Regions from separate parts of the Bacillus sp. AK031 genome, predicted to be linked through region 2. Evidence: predicted binding sites of a transcription regulator. Region 2 holds the regulator's gene; the other holds the start of a gene.

Region 1 (7,697 bases), 710 kb from region 2:
TTACAGACCTTTTGAAGCGATGTAATCAACAAGGTCTACTACACGGTTGGAATATCCGCTTTCGTTATCGTACCAAGAGATTACTTTTACCATGTTGCCTTCCATTACCATTGTAGAAAGCGCATCGATTGTAGAAGAATCAGGGTTTCCGTTGTAGTCGCCGGATACTAACGGCTCTTCGCTGTAACCAAGGATTCCTTTCAAATTACCTTCTGAAGCTTCTTTAAGAGCAGAGTTGATTTCTTCAACTGTCACTTCTTTATCAAGCTCAGCAACAAGGTCAACAAGAGATACGTTTGGAGTCGGAACACGCATTGCTCCACCGTTCAGCTTGCCTTCAAGTTCCGGAAGAACAAGAGATACCGCTTTTGCAGCACCAGTTGTAGTCGGAATGATATTTTCAGCAGCTGCACGCGCACGGCGGTAATCTTTGTGCGGCAGGTCAAGGATCTGCTGATCATTTGTGTAAGAGTGGATAGTCGTCATCATACCGCGCTTGATGCCGAACTTATCATTCAATACTTTCGCGAACGGTGCAAGACAGTTAGTAGTACAAGACGCATTAGAGATTACGTCATGGCTCCCTGCATCGTACTTGTCTTCGTTAACACCCATAACGATTGTGATATCTTCATCAGATGCCGGAGCAGAGATGATGACTTTCTTCGCGCCTGCTTCCAAGTGTTTCGCTGCGTCTGCACGCTTTGTGAAACGGCCAGTGGATTCAACTACTACGTCCACTCCAAGATCTCCCCAGCCAAGTTGAGCAGGGTCGCGTTCAGCTAATACTTTTACCTTTTTGCCGCCGACAACAAGGTAATCTCCGTCTACAGATACCTCTTGGTCAAGCTTTCCGTGTACGCTGTCATATTGTAAAAGGTGAGCAAGCATATTTGCATCAGTCAAATCGTTAACTGCCACTACCTCAACGTTGTCGTTTTTTAATGCTGCGCGGAATACTACGCGTCCGATACGTCCAAATCCGTTAATACCAACTTTTACTGTCATGAATAATTTCCTCCTTTAATTGGTTAAGGATAATCCTAAAAAAATATATTTCAAAAGGTCTTACCCTTTTAAAAGCTCTTTTGCCGCACCTTCATCCGTGATCAAAATAGTCGAATGGGGCACGCTCCTGAAATAGGCGCGAATGGCTTTCGCCTTTGAATGGCCGCCTGCGACAGCGACTACATTCGCTTTATTTCTGAGATCTTCACGCTGAAGGCCTACAGTCGTCACTTTATGTACGACTTCGCCATTTTCGTTAAAATAATAGCCAAATGCTTCTCCGACTGCATTTCCCGCATGAATCTTATCAAGAACCTTTTCACTGGTTTTGCGCCGTTCAGCCATTGTGACTGCATCGCCGATCCCGTGAAGGACAATGTTGGCTGAAGTGATCAGGCTCAACACTTCCTTGATGTCAGGCTCTTTGATAAAAGATTTGTAAACTTCGGTGCTGACCTGGTCAGGAACATAGAGGACACGATGCCTCTTGCCTGTCCTTTCCGCCATTTTTGCACAAATGGTATTGGCCTGATTTTTGACATCTTCACCGATACCGCCCCGTGCCGGAACGAACAACACCTTGCTTTTGGTAAAATCCGGTGTCAGTTTTTCAGCAACAGCCGCCATCGTCGACCCTCCGGTTACCGCGATGATATTATCTCCAGATAGAAGGTCTTTCATACGCGATGCTGCCGATCTTCCTAACTCTTCTTTTACCCAGGGGGACTCATCACTATTCCCCGGTACGATGACAATTTCATGAAGATTGAGTAACTTCTTCAATTCTTTTTCCATCGAATCGATTCCCGTTATCTCTCTCATCATGTCCGCCGTCTTGGTCAGAAGCCGTTCCCCTTCATCAGTGATCATCATCCCTGATGACTTAATTTCAATCAGATCCTGTTCTTTAAGGAACTCCACTTCACTTCTCAGGACTCTTTCCGTCATCCCGAGTGAATGAGCGAGACTTCTTCTTCCAACCGGCTGCATTAATCGTACCGATTTCAAGATTTGATGTCTTTTTTGCATAACCTGGAGCAGGTCCGGTAATAATCTTTTTTGAATATCAATGATTGATTCCATCTAAAAGCTCCTTAAAATGATTAGTTGGACTTTATATGTCCCTATAAGACATATTGTGTCCCACTTCCTGCAAAAAAAATTCATCCCTGCTTTCAAGCTTAGTTTAGCAAGGGATGAAACAAAATTCAACTGTAAAAACTCAGAATTTTCGATGTAAACGTTTACTTAGAGTAAAATAATCAATTTGCCCATATTGAATGATTTCCCCGTCCATTTCAACGACTGGAATCATCAGGCCGAACCGCTCTGTGAGCTCGTCACTTTCATCGATATCAAACTCCTGTAAAACAAAGGGGATATCATCTTGGGCCAGTTTCAGCATGAGTTTCGCTTCCTCACACAAATGGCACTGATCTCTCGTATAAAATTTTAGTTGAGGCAATTGTGTTTGTGTTTCATTCATATCTTTTTCTCCTTGTGGATGATGGGATATTCAGCTGGTCACGATACTTGGCCACTGTTCTTCTTGACACCTTAATCCCTTTCTCTTTTAAAAGACCGGCAATCGCCTGATCAGACAGGGGCTTCGTCTTATCTTCATCTTCTACAAGCTGGCTGATCTCACCCTTTATTCCTTCCGAAGATGCGGAATCCTCATCAGTTCCTACCCCGCTTACAAATAAAGCTTTCAATTCATAGGTACCATACGGAGTCCCGATGTACTTCCCCCGGGCCGCCCTGCTTATCGTCGATTCATGTACACCTATTGTGTCTGCGACTTCCTTTAATGTCAACGGTCTTAGATGTTTAGGGCCCCGCCTGAAAAATTCCTGCTGCTTTTCAACCAGGCATTTCCCGACTTTTATCAACGTTGACTTCCGCTGATTGATCATTTTCAAAATCCATTGATACTCCTGCTTCTTATCATGCAGGTACCTTAAGGCTTCTTTATCTTGTGACCGCGAAATCAGTTCATGGTAACTATCATTGTAGAGTACCTTCATCACACTGCCGTCGAGCAATTTGACCTCCAACCCATCGATTGTCTGGGTAACGATCATTTCAGGACGGATATAATGTGGCAGATCCGAGGAGAATCTTGCTCCCGGCCGGGGATTCAATGTTTTTACGTAATCAGCCGCCTTTTGGATGTCAGTGAGAGTAATATCCATCTCACTCGAAATCTTTTTCCAGGTCTTTTCACAAAAATCAACAAAAAATTGTTCAATAATATTGTACGTATACGGCGGGGCTTTGCTGTCCCTGTCGATCTGAAGAAGCAGACATTCCTTTAAATTTCTCGCTCCGATTCCAGCAGGGTCCAACCCTTGTAGAATCTTGATGTATTCTGATAGATTGTTTGTTCCTATAATACTTTCTATATTGGATGGCAAATAGCCATTGTCGTCAAGGCTGTCAAATAACACAGACAACTGGTTTCGGTCTTCACGGGTTAGCGCTTTCAAATCAAGCTGAGCTGTCAGGTGTTCCCATAGAGAAGCCTCCCGGACAGCAATTTCTTCAATCCAGTCGATGCTCATTCCACCTTGGTGGCGGCCTCTATCGTTCTCCTGGTAAGAAACAGGTTCAAGCTGAAGAAGAGGGTTCTCCAGTGCCTTGCTTTCCAGATATTCATTGAGCTCCAGGGAGGAATACTGCAGCAGTTCGATCGCCTGAGTCAGCTGCTGAGTCATATGTAATTTTAAAGATTGCCGCTGATATAACCCGGTATTGAGCTTCATTCCTATCCCTCCTCCCCTTATTTTACAACAGAAAGAGGCTCCCGTGTATGGAAATAAGTAGGCGGCTCTAGGGCGGAAGTGTTTTTCATCGTTATATAAAAAATAGTCCCTGCTTCCTGATTTACAGGAAAGCAAGGACCGGTACTTTATTTTGTTTACTTTTTAGGGATTTCACAGCCGTTTTCATCACAGACAACACCGTCTTCACTGTCGCTGTTCAATACAGTGATTTGATCTTCTGCAATTACTTTTTGCAATGCCTGAACAAATACCTCAGCGGGCTGGGCACCTGTAAGGGCATACTTTTTATTGATCAAATAAAAAGGAACACCTGATACGCCAATTTGCTGTGCAGCCTGCTCGTCAGCACGGACGGCATCAGCCATCTCGCCGCTTGCCAGCATCTTCTCAACCGCCTCACGGTCCAATCCTGTTTCAACCGCCAGCTCTGTCAAGGTTTCATGGTCCCCAATATGCTTGGATTCAACGAAAAACGCACGTAAAATGCGCTCTGTCATCTCTTTCATCAGACCCTGAGTTTTCGCATACATCGTCAAGCGGTGTGCATCAAAGGTATTCGTTAAGATCATCGTATCCATTTGATAATCCAATCCAGCCTCTTTCGCCATTTGTACCATGTTTTGGGTGTTGGCCCTGGCTTGATCTATACTCATGCCATATTTCTTGGCTAGTTTCTCATAAATGTTTTCTTTTATATCCCGCTCTGCTGCCGGATCCAGTTCGAAGCACCTGTAAGTGACTTCAACCGGGTGGTCAATCTGCTTAATGGCGTCCTCCAGACGCCTTTTGCCAATATAGCAGAATGGTCAAGCATAATCTGTCCACATTTCGATGTGTACCATATTTATCCCTCCTAATCATTATTCACCTATAGTATAGTTTGTGTGATTGGATTTTACACGTGATTTGCTTGCTGGCAAAAACAAAAAGGCCCCTGCACTGAAAATCAGCGCAGAAGCCTTTGGCAACGCCCTCGGAGGGAATCGAACCCCCATTTTAAGAACCGGAATCTTACGTGCTATCCGTTGCACCACGAGGGCAAACTGTACGACGAAGCGTACGATATCCTATTATAGTCCAGAAACCGGGGAAATGCAATAGGTTTTGGGTATGCCAGGATTAGAGTTTTTCATTGTTGATGTAATGCATATTAAGAGACAAGGAAAATGGGTGTTCCGAGAGTCAACGGACCGCATATGTGATTATCGGGTCATTGAAAAACTGAATGTTGAAAGTCAACGGACCGCAAACGGGGTTATCGGGTCATTGAAAACCTGATTGTTGAAAGTCAACGGACCGCAAACGGGGTTATCAGCCCGTTGAAAACCTAAATACCAAAAGTCAACGGACCGCAATCGGGTTTATCGGCCCACTGAAAACCTAAACACCAGAAGTCAATGGACCGCAAAACGGGTTATCGGACCATTGAAAACCTAAATACCAAAAGTCAATGGACCGCAAACGGGGTTATCGGACCATTGAAAACCTAAATACCAAAAGTCAATGGACCGCAAACGGGGTTATCGGACCATTGAAATCCTAAATACCAAAAGTCAACGGACCGCAAACGGGGTTATCGGCCCAATGAAAACCTAAACACTGAGTTTCAACGGTCTGTAAAGAAGGTCAAAGCACGCAATAGACTTACTACGCTGTACTTGGCTTTGCATTAATGCTTTGTTAGGTAACTTATAAAAAAACAAACAATAATCTTTTATTCACATTTAGCATAGTTTTAAAAAAGGAATGAATGGGTATCATGTAGAAAGGATTGTTGAGAGAATTAAAGGTTTAGCTGAGGTGAATTGTTTGACCTTTATTGACCAACTGGTGTATTATATCAGTACATAAAGATTTCTATGTTTACAACATAACATTATTTGATCGAAGGAGGAAATAAGATGAACTTAATTCCGACAGTTATTGAACAAACAAACCGCGGTGAGCGTGCTTATGACATTTACTCCCGCCTGTTAAAAGACCGTGTTATCATGCTGGGAAGCGGCATTGATGATAATGTTGCCAACTCTATCGTAGCGCAGTTGCTATTCCTTGAATCAGAAAACCCTGAAAAAGATATTTCAATCTATATCAACAGCCCTGGCGGAAGCATCACAGCCGGTATGGCAATCTACGATACAATCCAATACATCAAGCCTGATGTACAGACGATCTGTATCGGTATGGCAGCATCCATGGGTGCATTCCTTCTGGCTGCAGGTGCTAAAGGCAAGCGCCTTGCCCTTCCAAATGCTGAAGTCATGATCCATCAGCCACTTGGCGGCGCTCAAGGACAGGCGACAGAAATTGAAATCGCTGCAAAACGCATTCTATTCTTGCGTGAAAAGCTGAATCAAATCCTTTCTGACCGCACTGGACAGCCGCTTGAAGTGATCTCTAAAGACACTGACCGTGACAACTTCATGACAGCTGAAAGAGCGCTTGAGTACGGTTTAATCGATCGTATCATCACTAATAATGAAATGAATGAAAAGAAATAATTAATTCAGAAGAGCACCTGCTTTTGGCAGGTGCTTTTTTATGTGCTCTATTCTTGTTGGCAGCGGTGGATTGGAGGTTTGGTGCCTGGTATAGTTCTCCCCTTTTGTACCTGGCACAGACCAGGAAAATCCCCGCTTAACCAGCATCAATAAAAAAACTCCGCTCAAATGAAAAGGCGGAGTTCCTTGATTAACTTTCTTTCTGTACAAATTCAGCCAGCTGCCTGACTGCTTCTTTTTCATCAGTGCCGTCTGCAATGAGGGTGATTTCAGTGCCTGAGCTGACGGCCAGGCTCATTAGTCCCATGATGCTTTTGGCATTTACTTTTTTACCGTTTCTTTCTAAGAAGACTTCTGATGAAAATCGGTTGGCTTCCTGTACAAACAGAGCTGCCGGGCGGGCTTGCAAGCCGGTTTTTAATTTTACCTCAACTTTTTGTTCTACCATTCTCTTTCTCCCCTTTGTACATTTATATTTAATGGTTTACTTTTTCACCTGCACGCAGTTTGTCTGCTATTTCATCTATTTTGCGAAGTCTGTGGTTGATGCCTGACTTACTGATATTTCCCCCTGAAACCATTTCCCCTAATTCTTTCAATGTTACATCCTGATAGGTTACTCTCAGTTCAGCAATTTCCCTTAACTTGTCAGGAAGTATCTGCAATCCGGCTGTCTGTTCGATAAACCGGATATTTTCTACCTGGCGGAGGGCAGCCCCTATCGTCTTGTTCAGATTCGCGGTTTCACAGTTTACCAGCCTGTTGACCGAGTTTCTCATATCCCTGACGATCCGTACATCTTCGAACCGCAGCAGCGCACCATGGGCCCCTACTACATTCAAAAATTCAGTAATTTTTTCCGCCTCTTTAAGATATGTGATGAATCCTTTTTTGCGTTCCAATGTTTTGCTGTTCAATCCGAAGCTGTTCATCAGGTCGGAAAGCGCCTCATTATGTTCTTGATACAATGAGAATATCTCAAGGTGGTAAGAGGAGGTTTCGGGGTTATTGACGGATCCTCCAGCTAAAAACGCACCCCTTAAGTAGGAACGCTTGCAGCATTTCTTCTTAACCAAGTCAGCAGAAATATTATGAATAATGGTAAAACCTTCTCCAAGGATATGGAGGTCTTCCAAAATCTCTTTTGTATCTTCGTTAAGACGCACTATATAGACATTATTCTTTTTGAGCCGCATTTTTTTGCGGACAAGCAGCTCGACAGGAGTGTCATAATTTTTTTTGATCAATGAGTAGATCCTTCTTGCGATGGCGGCATTTTCCGTCTGGATATTCACAATAAGCGATCTGTTGGCAAATGAAAGAGATCCGTTCATCCTGATCAAGGCAGACAACTCTGACTTTGAACAGCAATCTTTCAAATCCAGGTTGGTTAATTCTTTTT
Region 2 (7,697 bases):
CGGCTACCGCTAAATCAATAGCAGGCTCATCCAGTTTGACTCCCCCCGCTACTTTCAAATAGGCATCCTGGTGCTGCAGCAATAGGCCCACCCTTTTTTCCAGAACAGCCATAATCAGTGATACTCTGCTGTGATCGATTCCAGTTGCCATCCGCCTCGAATTATTGAAGCTTGTCGGCGTAACAAGCGCTTGTATTTCTACCAGCACAGGCCTCGTGCCTTCCATTGATGCAACGACTGTTGATCCCGGGGCTCCCTGCGACCTCTCCTCAAGGAAGATCTCGGATGGATTTTCGACTTCCTCAAGCCCAAGTTCTTTCATTTCAAAGATTCCCATTTCATTGGTTGAGCCAAACCTGTTTTTCACAGCCCTCAGAATCCTGTATGAATGGTGCCTCTCCCCTTCAAAGTAAAGGACCGTATCCACCATATGCTCTAAGATACGCGGACCAGCAATGGAGCCCTCTTTTGTAACATGCCCGACAATAAATATCGCAATTCCTTTTGTTTTGGCAATTCTCATCAATTCCGCTGTACACTCACGGACCTGGGAGACACTTCCAGGTGCTGATGTGACTTCAGGATGGAAAATCGTTTGAATTGAATCGACAATGACAAATTCAGGGGACATCTCTTCGATTGTGCCAGAGATTGCTTCCAGATTCGTTTCGGCATATATATATAGATCGTCTGCCTTGATTTCCAGACGGTCTGCTCTAAGCTTTGTCTGCTTTATTGATTCTTCACCAGATATATATAGAACTTTATGTTTACCCTCTGCCAACTGAGATGAAACCTGTAAAAGCAATGTTGATTTCCCTATTCCAGGATCACCCCCGATAAGGACAAGGGATCCTGGAACAACCCCTCCGCCGAGCACCCTGTTTAATTCCCTTGAATCCGTTTCGACTCTCGGCTCTTGTTTGGTTTCTATCGAGACAAGCTTTTCAGCTTTTGATGGCCCTTGTTGAAGAGAGTGCTTAAAAGCTCCTTTTGGCTGTTTCCCTGTAATTTCGACTTCTTCAACCATCTTGTTCCATTCTGAACAGCCTGGACATCTTCCCATCCACTTTGCTGATTCATAACCGCAGGACTGACACATAAATTTGGTTTTCTTTTTAGCCAACTGTAACAACCTCTCTCTTCTATATCTATGTAAATTATTTTAGTGAAATACTACTATTGGAAATGATTGTAGCTCTTTTACAGAAGGGTTTCAAATAGGAGGGAAAATAAAAAGGCCGGAACCCCGAGCTCCAGTGATTCTCATGTAATAGAGGAAAGCAGCATATAGCCACCCAGTCGTTTTCAGCTTTTAATAATATAAAAAAGGCCAGTGAAAACAGTCCCTTTCCTGAGGGGATCTCCGTTTACTGCGGAGATTCCCTCAGGAATCGGGAGACTGCTTTCTTGTGCCCAGCCTTTCTAACTATGATGGTGTATTTGTCGTTTCTTTCATTTTCACTGTGAACTCTTTATCTTCAACATCGATGAGGACAATCTGACCGGTAAGCACAGTGCCTTTCAGTAATTCTTCAGAGAGGCGGTCTTCGATGTGCTTCTGGATTGCCCTGCGCAATGGGCGGGCCCCGTATTCAGGGTCAAACCCTTCATCAGCAATCTTCTCTTTGGCTGCGTCTGTCAACTCCAGAGTGATATCCTGTTCTTTCAATCTTCTCGTCAATTGGTCAGACATCAATGTAACGATTTCTTTTAAGTGCTCTTTCTCAAGTGAATGGAAGACAATGATTTCATCAATACGGTTCAGGAACTCGGGACGGAAAGCCCTCTTCAGCTCTTCCATCACTTTCCCTTTCATATCCTTGTAATCCTGTTCTCCATCCTGGATATTAAATCCGACATATTTATTCTTTTTCAATGATTCAGCGCCAACGTTTGATGTCATGATCAGGACAGTGTTCCTGAAGTCGACTGTACGTCCTTTACTGTCAGTCAAGCGGCCATCCTCAAGCACTTGAAGCAAGATATTGAACACATCAGGGTGTGCTTTCTCAATTTCATCAAGCAGAATGACAGAGTATGGCTTCCGGCGTACTTTTTCCGTCAGCTGTCCGCCTTCATCGTATCCTACATACCCCGGAGGTGAACCGACAAGTCGGGAAGTCGAATGCTTTTCCATATACTCAGACATATCAATCCGGATCATCGATTCCTCATCGCCGAACATCGATTCTGCCAGCGCTCTTGCCAACTCTGTCTTACCGACTCCGGTAGGGCCGAGGAAGACGAATGAACCGATTGGCCTCTTAGGATCCTTCAACCCGGCTCTTGCTCTCCTTACCGCTTTAGAGACGGCTTTTACGGCTTCATCCTGGCCGATAACACGTGAATGCAGAATTTCCTCCAGCTTCAGAAGTTTATCCGTTTCGGTCTGCGCAAGTTTGGAAACAGGAATACCCGTCCAGCTCGATACCACTTTTGCGATATCTTCAACCGTGACTTCCGTGTTCTCCTGACCCTGCTTTTCTTTCCATGATTTCTTCGTATCTTCAAGCTCTTCTCTCAAACGCTGTTCTGTATCCCTCAGGGAAGCGGCTTTTTCGAACTCCTGGCTTTGTACGGCTGCATCCTTCTCTTTTCTAATCTCTTCAAGCTTTACTTCCAGCTCTTTTAGATTAGGGGGAGTGGTATATGAACGGAGCCTTACTTTAGAACCGGATTCATCAATAAGGTCGATAGCTTTATCTGGAAGGAACCGGTCTGAAATGTAACGGTCTGAAAGTTTAACTGCTGCTTCAATCGCCTCATCCGTGATGGATACACGGTGATGTGCTTCATAACGGTCACGAAGGCCTTTAAGGATCTGGACGGATTCCTCTGCCGTAGGCTCATCAACCTGGATTGGCTGGAACCTTCTCTCCAATGCAGCATCCTTTTCGATATACTTACGGTACTCATCAAGTGTCGTAGCACCAATACACTGCAATTCACCGCGTGCAAGAGACGGTTTCAAGATATTGGATGCATCGATGGCGCCTTCTGCTCCACCTGCACCGATTAATGTATGAAGCTCGTCAATGAAGAGAATGATATTTCCTGCCTGGCGGATTTCATCCATCACTTTCTTCAAGCGGTCTTCAAATTCCCCGCGGTATTTCGTCCCTGCAACCACTGTACCCATATCAAGTGTCATGACACGTTTGTCACGAAGGATCTCAGGTACTTCGTTATGGACAATTTGCTGTGCCAGGCCTTCAGCAATCGCTGTTTTACCGACACCCGGTTCACCAATCAACACCGGATTATTTTTCGTTCGGCGGCTTAATACTTCGATGACACGCTGGATCTCTTTGCTTCTGCCGATGACCGGATCAAGGCTATCTTCTCTTGCGATAGCCGTGAGGTCCCGGGCAAGGCTGTCGAGAGTTGGCGTGTTGGCATTTGTATTTGTTCCACCCTGATGGCCGTTTGAATCATTGCTGCCCAGCAACTGAAGAACCTGTTGTCTTGCTTTGTTCAGACTGACACCAAGGTTGTTCAGTACACGTGCTGCCACACCTTCGCCTTCTCTTATCAGCCCCAGCAGGATATGCTCTGTGCCAACGTAAGAATGCCCTAGCTTTCTCGCTTCATCCATAGAAAGTTCAATGACCTTCTTGGCTCTCGGAGTATAGTGGATGGTCTGAGAATTCTCTTTGCCTTTTCCAATCAGGCCTTCCACTTCTTTCTGGATTTTTTCTGGGCTAAGACCTAGTGCGGTCAATCCTTTCGCTGCAATTCCCTCACCTTCACGCACAAGTCCCAAAAGGATATGCTCTGTTCCGATGTTGCTGTGTAATAGACGAATAGCCTCTTCCTGTGCCAAAGCCAATACCTTCTGGGCTCTTTCAGTAAATCTGCCAAACATCATATTAGTCTCCTCCTAACTCGTTCTATTTTCAAGTTTTAGACGTTCCCGGATAAATGCCGCTCTCCTTATGTCTCTCTCATCCGGACGGAGCGGACCGCCTGAATATTGTTGTAAAAAACCCGGCTGGGTAAGTATCATTAATTCATTTAATATACTGCGGGATATGTTTTCTATATACCCCAAATCAATTCCCAATCTCACATCCGACAAACATTTAGCCGCTTCTTTCGATTCTATGACCCTGCAATTTTCCAAAACTCCCAGAGAGCGGAACACTCTGTCTTCTAATTGTATGTTCGAAGTTTTCACTAATGCTTCCCGTGCTGATTGTTCTTGGGCAATAATCTGTTTGACCACGCCCGTCAAATCATCCACGATATCTTCTTCAGATTTTCCGAGGGTAATCTGATTGGAAATCTGAAAGATATTACCTAAAGCTTCGCTGCCTTCACCGTAAATTCCTCTAACAACCAGACCTAATTGATTGATTGCCGGGATAATCCGGTTCATCTGCTGCGTGATGATCAGTGCAGGCAGATGCATCATCACTGATGCCCTCATCCCTGTTCCAACATTGGTTGGACACGAAGTTAAATAACCGCTTTTTTCATGGAAAGCAAAATCCAGCCTGCTTTCAAGCCAGTCATCAATCTCATCCGCTTTTTTCAGAGCTTCCTTGAGCTGCAAGCCCGGGAATAAGCATTGAATACGTATATGGTCTTCCTCATTTACCATTATGCTGATGTCTTCCTTCTCTGAAAGAACAACACCCCCGAAACTGGATTCATCTGCCAGATTCGGGCTGATAAGGTGTTTCTCCATCAGCACACGTTTTTGCAGAGGCTGCATTTCAGCCATTTTTAGAAATTCAAGATTTCCATGTTCTCCTGATTCTTCACCTATATACTCCTTGACCTTACCAATTATTTCATTTGCCTCTTCCGTAGAAAAAAGAGTGGGAAAAAGGTAGTCATTAAGATTTCGGGCGAGCCTGATTCTGGTGCTTAACACAATGTCCGAATTGGGGCCGTCTTCACTCATCCATGAACTGACAGCCTGGTTCAGAAACTTCTCAATCGACATTACTTCTCTCCTCCCTCTTGGCGGATTTCTTTCTCAAGAGAGCGGATTTCATCCCTGACACCTGCAGCCTTTTCAAACTCTTCCTCCTGAATCAGCTGCTGCAGCCGGGACTTCAATTCCATTACTTTTTTCTTCAAATGGATAGTGCCGCCCATTCGTTCGGGCACTTTCCCATGATGTTCCACATTGCCGCTATGGACTCTCCTAAGAATAGGAGTGAGTTCATCTTTAAATGTTTCATAGCAATTGGCACAGCCGAAACGGCCGACATTGATAAATTGCTGGAAGGTTAATTTGCACTTCTCGCACTGCAATACTTCCTGAGCGGGAATCTGCGCCTCTTGCTGTTTCATTGCAGGGCTTAAGTTCAGCAGACCTGACAGCAGGCTGTTAACAGAAAAAGCAGGAGAGCCGTCGAACATAAACATTTCCCCTTTATCCTGGGCGCATCTTTCACATAAATGCACTTCTGTCTTCTCGCCGTTCACGATTTTGGTAAAATGGAGAGTGGCAGGTCTTTCATTACACTCCTGGCAAACCAATTCAACTCACCTCTCCTACTTATATTTTAATGTAATCAGCATCGCCTTCAGCATCCTTGCCCTTAATTCATCTCTATCAGGCAAGTCTAAATAAATGACTGAACGATCCATTACACTTATCATAATCTTCGCTTCTCTTACCGTAATAACCTCTTCTTCAACCAATCTGTATACCAAATCTTCAGCCGTATTTTGTGATACCCGGGCATCCACCAGAGAAATCAGCTGGTCAACAAGGTGGGCGTGATCATGCGAATGTACCTTCATAATACGGATATACCCGCCGCCGCCTCGTTTACTCTCTACCATATACCCTCTTTCAATCGTAAACCTGGTATTAATCACATAGTTGATCTGTGAGGGGACACACTGAAATTTGTCAGCAATCTCGCTGCGCTTTATCTCGACAATCTCATTGCCGCTTGATTCAAAAACCTTCTTAAGGTAGTTTTCGATGATATCGGAAATATTCCTCATCAGGCCTCCTCCTCTTTTGACTTTGACTATATTTGACTAAGATTATACAACAGAACAACTTATCATTGCAATCCATTAATCTGCCTTAAAAGTTTTCCCAGTTTGAAGGTCTTCTTAAACATCGATTTTCATGTTTGTAATAAAAAGTAGACCTTTGGGGTATGCGATGACTATTTAAGACGCACTAAATTGTATTTAAAAATCAGCGTCATAGTGACATTCATGAAAAAATGCACAGCAATCGGAACAAGTATATTATCCGTTACAGAATAACCCCATCCAAATACCACACTTGGCAAGATAATATTGAATAACATAACCGGCTTCTTGAAATACCTGACATGAAACAAAAGAAAAGCAAGTGCACCAATACCAATCGACAGCCACTCATTTTGCAGCATCAAAAATGCCGCATTTTGAATAATGCCCCTAAATAACAGTTCTTCAAATAAGACGATAAGAAACATAAACGCCAATATGGTATGGTTAGGGTATTCCGCAAACGACTTATTTGTATCATCGATGAGGTGAGAAGGGACAATGTAAGCAAGTGCCGCTCCATAACTAACGAGTGCAACAGAAGCACACACGATGTAAACAAACATCTTTACAGGAGAACTAAAGGAGAGGTAGCTGTCAATTCCCATCATCCCCGATACAATAAATACAAAAATAACTGAGATGCATAGGAAGCTGGAGGATAGGAATCCTGCCGTTACGTTTTTAGATAGAAGATCACTTGGATTTTGAACGATTTTTTCCATGTTACATACCCTTTTCTTTCTATTATTTTTATTAGAATAGCATGCCGGCATTAAGGAAGACTATCGAAATTTGCGGTGCAACCTGTCTGGTTTTGGAGAATAAAGAGGATCTTTTCTCGAAGGCATGAGCTATACAGCTCCTTTTAATAGTGGGCGTGAGGTGAGAATTGCGCCGGTTATTAATTGTGGTTAAGCCATATAACACCTGTACTCACTGCGCTTTCACCTCCAGGCTGACATGAAGATAGCGTTAGGAGAATAAACGGAAAAATACTCATATATTTTAAATTAGACTCAATAAACTAGAATTATGCTCATAAATAAAATATCTTGCTCATAAACGTGTCGAATTTGCTCATATAATTGATATTAGGCTCATAAATATTTTTGGCTGCTTATCAGCTGCCTCGTAAGATAACTATCACTGCTTACATCGGTGTTTTTTTATACTTTGTTCCTAGTCAGACATTGAAAGATGTAATTTTTATTAAAAAACGGTTGGGGTGAGGAATTCTCTTGTGCAATCATTAGAAAGCCAGTGGGGTGCCTCAATTGCGTAATTTCACTCCTTATTAATAACTAACTAGAGAAAAGTCAACTATTGTATGTTTAATCCTGCAGACAATCTGACAGTGCCTCGTTCATTGTCATTCTCATGTTTTCTATACAAAAAAAAAGCACCACTTCAACGTGTTAACGGGTTCTGTTTTGAAATACAAAAATATGAATTAACATTGCTTTTTGTATAGTAATTCTCACCAAAATCAAAAAGCAATTTGGCAAGAAGATCGGAAGAAAAATGCTTGGGGCATGGAGACACATGCTCGAAGCATTTCTTATCGAAATATAAGTACTGGGTAGTGATTTCCAGTTATCCAAGAATCCCCCTAAAATAAGCTGCCAAAATAAGAGGAGAAATTCCTCTTATTGAGGAAACAGCACGAAAAATAGAGCAAATAG

What was found. Region 2 encodes CtsR, which represses protease genes until heat stress. Its sites were predicted from a motif close to ATGGTCAATAAAGGTCAAACA; they were not measured.
Region 1: a site for CtsR is predicted at 5,601-5,621, ahead of clpP (ATP-dependent Clp endopeptidase proteolytic subunit ClpP). Genes of this name have one in related genera too.

What each region holds. Positions count from the first base shown of each region.
Region 1 covers NZ_CP096424.1:588,315-596,011, reverse strand. The annotation lists gene gap (type I glyceraldehyde-3-phosphate dehydrogenase) at 1-1,008, opposite strand; gene M1E09_RS02760 (sugar-binding transcriptional regulator) at 1,069-2,091, opposite strand; gene M1E09_RS02755 (glutaredoxin family protein) at 2,231-2,494, opposite strand; gene rpoN (RNA polymerase factor sigma-54) at 2,487-3,773, opposite strand; gene M1E09_RS02745 (DsbA family oxidoreductase) at 3,929-4,552, opposite strand; tRNA gene M1E09_RS02740 (tRNA-Arg) at 4,763-4,834, opposite strand; gene clpP (ATP-dependent Clp endopeptidase proteolytic subunit ClpP) at 5,696-6,295, shown strand; gene M1E09_RS02730 (HPr family phosphocarrier protein) at 6,486-6,743, opposite strand; gene whiA (DNA-binding protein WhiA) at 6,772-7,697, opposite strand, start outside.
Region 2 covers NZ_CP096424.1:4,181,078-4,188,774, forward strand. The annotation lists gene radA (DNA repair protein RadA) at 1-1,126, opposite strand, end outside; gene clpC (ATP-dependent protease ATP-binding subunit ClpC) at 1,430-3,871, opposite strand; gene M1E09_RS21415 (protein arginine kinase) at 3,884-4,954, opposite strand; gene M1E09_RS21420 (UvrB/UvrC motif-containing protein) at 4,954-5,496, opposite strand; gene M1E09_RS21425 (CtsR family transcriptional regulator) at 5,512-5,976, opposite strand; gene M1E09_RS21430 (CPBP family intramembrane glutamic endopeptidase) at 6,144-6,737, opposite strand.